2 regions of the Desulfosarcina variabilis str. Montpellier genome follow, and region 2 is predicted to be linked to the other one. Evidence: riboswitches for the same ligand, from Rfam matches in the RefSeq annotation. Region 2 holds a riboswitch; the other holds the start of a gene.
The links. A riboswitch is a leader RNA that binds a small molecule or an ion and turns the genes downstream of it on or off. The one in region 2 is predicted to bind thiamine pyrophosphate.
Positions count from the first base shown of each region.

Region 1: another riboswitch for thiamine pyrophosphate. It lies ahead of thiS (sulfur carrier protein ThiS); the one in region 2 lies ahead of Dvar_RS21420 (ABC transporter ATP-binding protein).

Region 1 is NZ_CP159846.1:2,350,165-2,355,917, forward strand. Features, by position in the region: gene thiF (sulfur carrier protein ThiS adenylyltransferase ThiF) at 1-291, opposite strand, end outside; gene thiH (2-iminoacetate synthase ThiH) at 451-1,560, opposite strand; gene Dvar_RS10625 (thiazole synthase) at 1,620-2,405, opposite strand; gene thiS (sulfur carrier protein ThiS) at 2,410-2,610, opposite strand; TPP riboswitch at 2,683-2,788, opposite strand; gene murA (UDP-N-acetylglucosamine 1-carboxyvinyltransferase) at 2,825-4,114, opposite strand; gene Dvar_RS10640 (HDOD domain-containing protein) at 4,375-5,394, shown strand; gene Dvar_RS10645 (hypothetical protein) at 5,404-5,753, opposite strand, start outside.
Region 2 is NZ_CP159846.1:4,741,386-4,747,138, forward strand. Features, by position in the region: gene Dvar_RS21410 (PKD domain-containing protein) at 1-2,144, shown strand, start outside; gene Dvar_RS21415 (hypothetical protein) at 2,174-2,848, shown strand; TPP riboswitch at 3,174-3,282, shown strand; gene Dvar_RS21420 (ABC transporter ATP-binding protein) at 3,334-4,071, shown strand; gene Dvar_RS21425 (ABC transporter permease) at 4,068-4,844, shown strand; gene Dvar_RS21430 (ABC transporter substrate-binding protein) at 4,841-5,753, shown strand, end outside.

The sequences.
Region 1 (5,753 bases), 2.4 Mb from region 2:
GGCTTGTATTTCAATCTGTGGATTAACGCGGGCAAGGTTGATGGACAGGGCCTCGACTTTTGGCATGCCCACCTGATCGGAAAAAAAAAACTGGCGGTTCAGGTTGGATGGCGCCACATGGTCAAAGTCCACCACAACCAGTCGCCTGATGCCGGATCGCACCAAATGGACAGCCACATTGGACCCCAGGCCGCCGGCCCCGGCAATGCCCACGCACACCGACCCCAACCGCCGAATCTGGTCATCAGTGAAATGTGCCTTTAGACCCAATAAAAATGCGTTCGCCGTCATGGATTCATTCGACCTTCAAATTCCAAATTCCAAATTCCAAATTCCAAATTCCAAGCTCCAAGCTCCAAGCTCCAAGCTCCAATCTTCAACCTTCAACCTTCAACCTCCAACCAACCAACTAACTAACCAACCAACCAACCAACCAACTAACTAACTAACTTACCTACCCAGCGATTGCCAATCCTTGTATACCGGCTGCCAACCAGCCTGCTGGAGCATGGCCACCATCTCCGGTACGGAGCGTTCATCAGAGATTTCAAACTGACCGGTGCCGTTGTCCTCGTCAATATGACCGCCCACGGCTGTGCAGGAGCCGGCGGACATGCGAGTAACGCCCAGGGGCAACAACCGGTCGCGGAAACCAGCGCTTTCCCGGGTCGAGATGGCGATTCCCAACCGGGGCATGAACAGCCGCATGGCGGTCATGATCTGGACCAGGTGACGGTCTTCAACCACGCAGCCAGGCTGAAAACCGCCCACGTGGGGCCGGATGCGGGGCAGGGATGCGCTGATTTCGGTTTCCGGATAGCGGTCTTGCAGATAGTGGGCATGCAAGCCGGTGAAGAAGGCGTCGCGGTGCCAGTCGTCCAGTCCCAGCAGGGCGCCCACATTGACCGCCCGCATGGCTGCCCGGCAGGCGCGTTCCGGGGCGTCCAGGCGGAAACCATAGTCCCGCTTGGGGCCTTTGGGATGCAATTCGGCATACAGCCTTTCGTTGTAGGTCTCCTGGTAAAGGGTCAGGCTGTCGGCCCCGGCGGCGATCAATCGTTTGTACTCGTCTTCGGTCAGGGCGTAGATTTCGATGCCGATGGCCGTAAAATATCGATCCAGTACCCGGCAGCAGTCAGCGATGTAATCCACGCTGGCAATGGACGGTGCGTCACCGGTGAGAATCAGGATGTGCTTGAGTCCGCTGGCGCTGATGGCACGCGCTTCGTCTTCGACTTCAGCAAGGCTCAGTTGACGCCTGTCGATCCGGTTTTTATGATTGAAACTGCAGTACAGGCACCCGTTGGTGCAATAATTGGACAGGTACAGCGGGGTATAAAGCACCATGGTGCGCCCGAACTGGGCCATGGTCAGGCCGTGGGCCTTGCGGGCCATGGCTTCCAGATGGGCTTCGGCTGCCGGCGACAGCAGGCAGAGGAAATCATGGGCGGTCAGTGTGCGTTTGCTCAAGGTGCGGCGCACGTCGCTATCGGTTACCGATTGCATGCGTCCCACAAGATCCGCGTTCCGCCACATGGCATAGGTGGTGTAAAAACTCATGGTCATTTTCTTTCCGAAATAGGGCTTTCTAAAATATTTTTTTGCTAAAATAGAGCTCGCTATTCGTACAGAAAACCGGTCAGCGGTGACGATGCCGTTGCCTGGATGCCGACACTGCCGGTTCCGGACAGGCAGGCCTCGCGGCCGGCTCGGATGGCCGCGGCAAAGGCGCCGGCCATGGCCACCGGATCACCGGCACTGGCGATGGCTGTGTTGACCAGGCATGCATCGGCTCCCATCTCCATGGCATCACAGGCCTGGGATGGCTTGCCGATGCCGGCGTCCACCACCACCGGGACGTTGATCGTATCGATGATGATGTGCAGCATCTCCCGCGTGGTCAGGCCCTGGTTGGTACCAATGGGTGCTCCCAGGGGCATGACCGCCGACGCCCCGGCATCTTCCAATTGGCGGGCCACAACGGGGTCGGCATTGATGTAGGGCAGCACCACAAACCCGTCTTTGACCAGGGTTTCAGTGGCCAACAGGGTCTGGTGACCGTCGGGCAACAGGTGCAGGTTGTCCGGGATGACTTCAATTTTGATCCAGTTGCCACATCCCGTGGCCCGGGCCAGGCGGGCGATGCGCACGGCTTCCTCGGCATTGCGGGCACCGGAGGTGTTGGGCAACAGCTGCATGCTATCGGGAATATGGTGCATGACATTGTCGGTGGTGGCCCTGAAATCCACTCGACGCAGGGCCACGGTGATGATCTGTGACCCGGACGCCGTGATGATGTCGGGGATCATCTCATCCGAAGGATATTTGCCGGTACCGATCAACAAACGCGAGTCAAACGATCGGCCGCCTATGGTCAACGTATCGCTGGAATTGTTTGTATGCATGGGGTCAGCCTCCGCCCACGAATTTTAATATTTCAAGGTTGTCATTGTCTTCTAACCATACCTGGTCGAAGTCTACGGTGGTGATAATCGCCAAGTTATGCTCGACCACGACGGTTTCAGGGTCCAGCCCCTTTTCCCGGATCAGGTCGCCCACAGTGATTGCTCCCGTGAGACGTTCCGGTTTCCCATTGAGTCGGATCTCCATATTCCCCTCCTCCAAACGGAATAAAAAAAGGCCTGCCCATGAAGGACAAGCCTGACAAAAAGAAATCCAATCGTATATTCTGTCATGCTTCCCTACGGCAGCATTACCTGCATCAGGTTCAAAGGGTTGGCGCCGCTGCGCCATCTCAGCCCCCATTGGGGCACCCCCAGCATTTTTATTTTTTGTATCTACTTAATGGATCTGGGCTGGGAAATCAAGTCCGGATCACGCTGTTTTTTCTCACAACATTGGCACTGAGTGCTTGAAAACGGTTCTCGATGTCAAAATGGCCGCGTCCAATCTGGTAGATGTTGCGCACGATCGTTGTTTCCGGACAGGCCAGTCCGGCCAAAAGAATACATGACGCGGCGCGGATGTTGTCCGGACGGGTATCGGCGCCTTTGAATGTAGTGGGGCCGTTGACGATGGCCAGACCATCCTCTTCGTCCAGGTCGATGACCGCGCCCAGTTTTCTCAACTCGGAAACCTGGCTGAAACGCTTGTCGAAAATACGTTCGCGGATGTAACTCTGGCCGTCGGCAATGCAGGACAGGGCCATCATGCCGGGCTGAAAATCCGTGGCGAAACCGGGGTAGGGGCAGGTGAGCACGTTGACCGGTTTTAATTGTCGGCCTGGGGAAGAAACTTCAAGCACATACCCGTTGACGTTGATTTCAACTCCCATCTGCATCATTTTTTCGATCAGGATACGGATGTCCTCGGGTGCCACGCCGATAATGGAAATCCGTCCTCCAGCAATACCGGCGGCCATCATGAACAGGCCGGCGTCCAGACGGTCATTCATGGCATAGTATTCAATGGCATTGAGCTGGGGTACGCCTTCCACGGTGAGCGTGCGCGTGCCCAGTCCATGAATCTTGGCGCCCATTTTGATCAGAAATTTGGCAAAATCGGTGATTTCGGGATCGGCCCCGGCGTTTTCAATAATCGATATGCCTTTGGAAAAACAGGCGGCCATCATCAGATTTTCCGTTCCGGTGTGGCTGGGAAAATCCAGATACATGGTGGTCCCGGCAAACGTCTCCCCGCTGATGATAAAGGCATCCTTGGCCGTGATCTTTGCCCCCAGACGGGCAAACCCGCGGTAATGGTAGTTGAGGTTGCGGCTTCCCAAGGGGCAACCGCCGACGGAGGGCAAGCGGACTTCACCCAGTCGTTTGAGCAGGGCCGGGATGAACAGCACCGAGGCCCGTAAACGGCAGGTCAGTGATTCAGGCAGATCCGACCGGTTCAAGTGCGTGGCGTCCACACAAACCACTTTTTCACTGGCAAAATAATCCACCTTGGCACCGACGTGGCGCATGATGTCAAAGGCCACGAGAATATCGTTGAGCGGTGGCACATTGCGGATTACGCTACAACCGTGTTCGGGAAGCAGGGAGGCTGCCAGCATGGGAAGAATGGCGTTTTTCGATCCCTGAACACAAACACTGCCCGAAAGGGGCCTGCCACCATTAATTTCAATATATTCCTGATCGGACATAAGCGTTGCCTCTCTGGTTGTTCGACCTGTTGGTCAGCCCATTGGTTTTGAATTTGCTGTCAAGCGATTTTTTCGTTAAATTGGCATAAATGATTGCTGACGGCAACTGAATTTTATGGGTTGGCTTTGTTCGTGCCTGTGCTACATTAATTGAAGCGCCATCTACCGTTTGAACTTTTTCCTGTGCACCGATGTCAATGCGCCAGTATAGGTGGCAGGAAAACCAGCCGTATCAACAAGATCAAAAAAGGCATGAAAAAATGAACAACACTGCACAGGCCATTGCATTGGAAATACTTCAATCCAATCTCAAATTGCCTCCCTTTCCACCCATTGGAAGCCAATTGCTGGCCATGAATCATCAGCCGGTCCAAGAGGTCGATGTGGATCAATTTATCCGGTTGATTGAATCTGACATGAGCCTTACCACCCATTTGCTGCAGCTGGCCAACTCCGCCTACTTTGGTGCCATCCAGAAAGTATCCAGCCTCAGACAGGCGATCATGCATATCGGCCTTGAGGAATCCATCAATGCCATCAACCTGCACTTTTTCCGCACCATTTTACCTGAGTTCCCGCGCATCGAAGGCTTTTCGGGCAAGGATTTTTGGGCTCACTCATGGGCTTGCGGTATGGCCAACCGCATGCTGGGCAGGACGGACCTGCATATCAACAGCATCCCCGGAGAACTGTATATCGCCGGTCTTTTACATGGCATAGGGAAACTGATTCTGGCCCTGACCCGTCCTGAAGACTTTCTGAAATGCCTTGAAAATTCGAGCATTTACAATCAACCGATCGTTGAGGCGGAATTGGATCTGATCGGGACGACCGATACGGATATTGCCTTTGAAGTTCTCAGGTCATGGCAATTCCCACAATCCATCTGCATGGCCGTCAAGCATTATCGTGAACCTGAAAAGGCCGACAAAACCTTCTGGGAAATAGCGGCGGTCACCCAATTTGCCTATTTTATCGCCAATACCTCCGGCATTGGCAATGCCATGGATTTTTACGCCTATGATTTAGAGCAGACATGGTTGGGCAGGGACCTTGCCTCGCCGCTGGCCGACGAGGCAATCCGCAACCGTGTGGTTCAAGATATTTACGAAACGCTCAAGAAAAAGTTTGCGGCCATGTCCGATGAGAAGAAGGCCGACACTGACAAGGGATCGGGCAATGTCTCACCCAAACCAGGTAAGTCAGGGACAAAGCCTCCCCCATCCAAGAAAAAGATCAGCTGGCTGGCCAGGCTACTGAGCCTTTTCAGGTTCCACTAAATTCACTGCTCATTGATCAGCATTCCAGAGAAAATAGCTGATGAAAAGATCACATCCCACGGGCGTATCATTGGTGTGCCCCATGTAGACACTGAAATTTCTTCCCCGGGTATACTGGTCTAAAAAGAATCCCAATGGTTTTTTCTTCTCTGTACCCATGAAAATACCAGTTTCGGTCTCCTGTTCGCCAATGTGCAATGCCCCAACGTAGACAATCACCTTTGCATCGGGATGTGCATGGAAAATTTCTCTTTTGATGGTTTCAAACATTGTCCGGTCCCGGGGAAGATTGACGAATCCACTGCGCTGGCCGGCATCAATGAAGCGGATCTGATAGTCAAGATCAATGGCTTGTTTGG
Region 2 (5,753 bases):
TAAGATACGCGGGCGGCACGGCCAACGTTTCGGTCAATCAGCGTGTCAATGCAGGGCAATGGAACAGTTTGGGAACTTACCCGTTTGCAGAAGGCACGACGTACACGGTGAGGGTCACGTCCGTTGCCGACAGCTCGAGTACCTGTGCCGACGCGGTGCGCTGGACACTGGTGGGCGAGGACAACCTTCCTCCCACGGCAGTGATCGACAGTATCAGTCCCAACCCGGCTACCGAAGGACAGACCGTCGAATTCAATGGCAGTGGGAGCAGTGATATTGACGGCACAATCGTCGACTATCATTGGTCTTCGAGCATTGATGGTGATCTGGGCGACAGTGCGTCGTTTTCAAGTAGCGATCTGTCCACAGGGAGCCACACCATTGTCCTGGAAGTCCAGGATGATGACGGCGCGTGGTCGGATCCGGTTTCCCGGACATTGACCATCACCGTCATGTCCGACGACACGATTGTGGACAACAGCGACACGGCCAGCACGTCGTCCACCGGCAGTTGGCAGGTATCCAGCGGTACAACACCGTTTGACCCGTCTGACCCGTCAGCCAATTCATTATGGGCCAGAGGCGGCGATGACACCTTTACCTGGTCTTTCAGCCCCACCCAGACCGGAACCTACGAGGTTTGGGAATGGCATTCCGGGTGGAGTTCAAGAACCACGGCGGCGCCGCACCAGATAAGATACGCGGGCGGCACGGCCAACGTTTCGGTCAATCAGCGTGTCAATGCAGGGCAATGGAACAGTTTGGGAACTTACCCGTTTGCAGAAGGCACGACGTACACGGTGAGGGTCACGTCCGTTGCCGACAGCTCGAGTACCTGTGCCGACGCGGTGCGCTGGACACTGGTGGGCGAGGACAACCTTCCTCCCACGGCAGTGATCGACAGTATCAGTCCCAACCCGGCTACCGAAGGGCAACAGGTCACTTTTACCGGCCATGGCAATGATGTTGATGGTGAAATTACGGGGTATCGGTGGTCCTCCAGCATAGACGGTGTTTTGAATCACACCGCTTCATTTACCACCACCGCGTTATCCTCAGGGGGGCATACCATCTTTTTTGAGGTCTGCGACAATGAGGATGAGTGGTCGGCGGCTGTGACCACTCTGCTTACCGTAAACGATGTAACTGCAGTGGAGGAGCATATTTACTATTGCATTGGCTATGGCGTCATTCACAACCCCCTTGAGGAAGCGGAAGACTGGTTCGACACCAATGGCTTTCAAAAAGTAAATGGTTTGTGGCAGTATACCAATGGTTCGGGGAAGGCTTTTATTTTCCATATTATCCAAGACATCGAAGGCATGCGACAGGCTTTGATGACGGAAAATGCGCATGTTATCTATCGGGGGCATGCCAATTATGGAATGGGCGTTGTGTTTGTAACGGAAAGCGAACAGGCCAGCGAAGAGGTGACTGATATATACACCATTGACGATCCAAGAATTTTCAACATCAGCTCCCCCTGGTTCCATGTCAGCGTCCGAGGATTGATCACCAATCAGGCGTATCCGAACTGGTGGCCGATTTTTCAGGACGGGACCAGTGGGGTCATGAACTATGATTTTGGTGAGACCACAGGTACCCCACCGTATTATTACGATACGCCCGCCTACAACTACTACATCACCTACCAGATTCCTGGAGATCCGTCTGGAACGAACTATCTCATGGAATCAGTAAATTTTGGCGCTCTTGAGCGTTTCCCTGACTCGGGAACTCCTGCATGGTATGCGGCTGATGGCAGTGAACCTGACCCCGACAATCCTGACCACCTTCAATACTTCATCACCAACCCGGAGCCGCCTGACCCGGATGATCCCTATCCCAAAACGCATTTTGGTCGTAAAACGATTCTTTTTCGCAAAGCGTTGGAGATCCCGAAAGATGAGATGAAATACAGCCGTTTTTTCTATCAAAGTTGCAACTCCGGTAATTATTATCTGACTACCTTTAACCACGGTATTGTTTTTTATACTGTTAACAACTCTGGTAGCCACGGGTTTTGGACTTATGTAAGGAATTACATCGATGGTATGAGCGACCGGGTTATCTGGCAACGGATGCAAGCCCGAGAAGCGGTTTACGATTATTACAATTTCAACAAATTGCCGTCTCAACAATAGTTAAAACAAGGATTTGGAGGGCTAACAAAATGAAAACCCATCTAACCGTCATTCTTATGATGATCGTGCTGATTGCCTTGCAAATCAGTGTGGTTTATCCGGAAGAACCCGTGGTGCCCGATGTCGACCATACATTCAGCATGGAAAGAGAGCGGCGTATTGATCAATTGGAACGTCTTTCATCCCGAAATGTGATCAACGCCTTTGTCTCTCCGGAATTTTTCGATCAGGAAGATTATTTAGACAAGGCCATTTTTCGTGCATTTGACCATCGATCCCATGAAGCCATCGGGCTTGCACTGGGTTATGTTCAATCCACGCAAGTCGGAGAAGAAGGAGAAAGCGCACGTAAGCTTTACATTGCCAAAAGGATGTTCCAAATATTTCCGGAGGAAGTCGTCGATGATCTGATCAATATTTACAGCCGGTCCGGACCAAAAGTAAGATCCAATGTCATCTATGTAGTAGGACAAATGGCCGGAACGGATGAGATCAAGACACTGCTTGTCAATGCGCTGTCTGATATGGACTATTGCCAGGACGTAACCGACGAAACATTGGGCAAACCATTGCGTGTATGTGACATGGCATACAACCAATTAGTCATCAGATATAATGTTGAGAATGTGCTCCGTACGATTGGCTCCACGCATGCCTTGGATGTGAGGGACTATTACATTGCCCTGTTGAGACGCCAACTATAAAGGACTATTGGTAAAATCGACCATCTAACATCGTCTGGATTCAGCCCCTTTCCAGGCCGCTTCATCAAACCACCCGCTCAGCGGGTGGTTTTTTTGAACGATTTCAATAATGACAAAACGCCGCAGATTGGTAAATTACCAGACTTGTGAAAAAGTGCGTGTTGGCAGGCAATGCAAAAAGAAAAGGCAGGGCGCCGAAGCCGCTGTAACGAAAGGTGTAGATGGTTTGACATGCTTTGTCTTTCGATGCTAAGAAGTATTCTTTCTGAAATGAAGTCGATTAAGCCGCGAACAACGGCTAAAAAATAACGTTCGAGGATCTTTCGTATTTTGCTGGGGGAGTCGATGGGAATTGGCTGAGAGGGGGCTTGAAGCCCCGACCCCTATAACCTGATTCGGGTAATGCCGGCGTAGGGAAGTTCATCGCACGATTCTTATTTTTCGTTCCTGCCTTTCCCCGATTGCCGCATTTGGCGGGGTAACCATTGTTGACCATCGAGGGAATTACCAAACATTTTGACGCAAGCCCGGTGATAACGGACTTTTGCCTGACCGTTCCGGAAAACGGATGCGTGGCCCTGATCGGGCCGTCGGGCTGCGGGAAAAGCACCTTGTTCGATCTTATCATGGGCGTTGTGCCCATGGAAACCGGCAAGATCCGCTGGCGTGATCGGATTGTTCCCGACCTGAGTCAACTGGCAGCTTACATGCAGCAATCCGACCTGCTTCTGCCCTGGCTGGGACTGGTGGACAATGCCCGTCTGCCATCGGATATTGCCGGTGAATCCAAAGCTACGTCCATGCCTCGGGTCGAGGCATTGTTCGACCGTCTGGGGTTGGCCGGATTCGAAAATTACCTGCCGTCTATGGTATCCGGTGGCATGCGCCAGCGCTGCGCGCTGGCGCGTACGCTCATGTTCGGCCGGGATCTGGTGCTGCTTGACGAGCCTTTATCTGCATTGGACGCCATTACCCGCCGCAATCTACAGCAGATGTTGCGCCTGCTGCAAACCGAATTTGGCAAGACGATCCTGATGGTTACTCACGATATCGAGGAGGCACTGGTGCTGGCCGATGAACTGATCGTATTGACGCGTCCGCCCATGCGGGTGGCGGACCGCATAACCCTTTCCATGCCCCACCCGCGGCGACTGGAAGATCCCCCATTGGTGGTCATCAAACACCGGGTATTGAATATGTTGCAGGAGGGTCGGCAGGCGTGAAACAGACTTGGACCATACCGGCCGGGATCCTGTTGCTGGTTGCCGGTATCTGGGAAGTCAGCAGCCGCCTTTCGGATTTGCCCGACTTTATCCTACCGCCACCCAGCAGGATTGTGCAGGTGGCTGTCGGTCACGCCCCGCAGCTTTTGCCTCATGCCGGGATCACGCTGGTCGAGATTATGGCCGGCATCCTCCTGGCCCTGGCTCTGGCGGTGCCCCTGGCTGTGGCCATGTTCGCCAAGCCATCTCTGGAAAAGGCCCTGGCCCCGTTTCTGGTGGCCTCCCAGGCCATTCCGGTATTTGCCCTGGCGCCCCTGCTGGTGGTATGGCTGGGATACGGCCTGGCCAGCAAGATTTTCATGGCCGCAGTAATTATATTTTTTCCGATCACAGTCAGCCTGCTGGAGGGGTTTCGAAGTTGCGATAGCGCCTTTCGCGTACTGTTCCGCCTGATGGGGGCCGGCTTCTGGCAGACCCTGCGACGGCTCTACTGGCCCTGGGCCCTGCCGTACTTTTTTGCCGGATTGCGGGTGGGGGTGAGCGTGGCCACCATTGGTGCGGTGATTGGCGAATGGGTGGGCGCTCAGCAGGGACTGGGCTATTTGATGATCCAGTCCAACGCGCGTCTCAAAACCGACTGGGTGTTTGCCGCCATCTTGTGGCTGTCATTGATGGGCCTTTTCCTATGGCATGCCGTGGGATGGCTGGAGCGTCATTGCCTGGCCTGGAAAGATTCTCCCAACCCAACATCTCAAGGAGGAAATCATAGATGAAACGCATTTTGATGATCCTGATCCTGATTGCCGGTGTATCCTGGAGCGGGCCGGCCCTGGCCGAGGCACCCCTGACGCTCATGCTCGACTGGTTCCCTAATGTGGATCATATGCCGATCTATGTAGCCCAGGAACGCGGCTTTTTTTCTCAGGCGGGCGTAACCGTAAAAATTCTCAATCCATCGGATACGTCAGATGCCTTGAAACTGGCGGTGGCCGGCCGGGTCGATTTGGCCGTCTCTTATGAGCCGCAGACGCTGATGGCGGCCGGCCGGGGAATCGACGTGCGTGTTGTGGGACGTCTGATCGGGCATCCCTTGTGTACGTTGATGTATCTGAAAAAAAGTGGTTTTACCAAGCCCGCTGACCTGACCGGCCGCACCATCGGCTATACGGTTCCCGGTCTGATGGATGTGCTCATGGACGCATTTGCAAAAATTAACCATATCACTGACTATAAGCTGGTCAATGTGGGCTTTTCCATTGCCCCGGCGCTCAGTGCCGGGCGGGTCGATGCGGTCATGGGACCGTTTAAGACCTATGAGACGGTAACCATGGCCCACGAGGGAATCGACACCGGTTTTTTCGAACTGGAAACCTGGGGCATCCCGGATTACGATGAGTTGATTTTTATTTGCGGGCCAAAAACGCTGGCGAGCAAGAAAAATCAGGTGCAAGGCTTTGTGCAGGCCGTTGCCAAAGCAATCGATGTGATCGACGCCTCTCCCAATGCTGCCTTGACCGACTATTTCAAGGCCCTGCCCGATGCAGACAAGAAGGTTGAAACCGCTGCTTTTGAGCTGACCCGTCCCTACTACGCCAAGCATCAACAATGCGATCGTAAGGCATGGCAGGCATTTGCCGATTTTGCCTTACAATACGGTCTTATCGAAAAAAAGGTGGATGTGG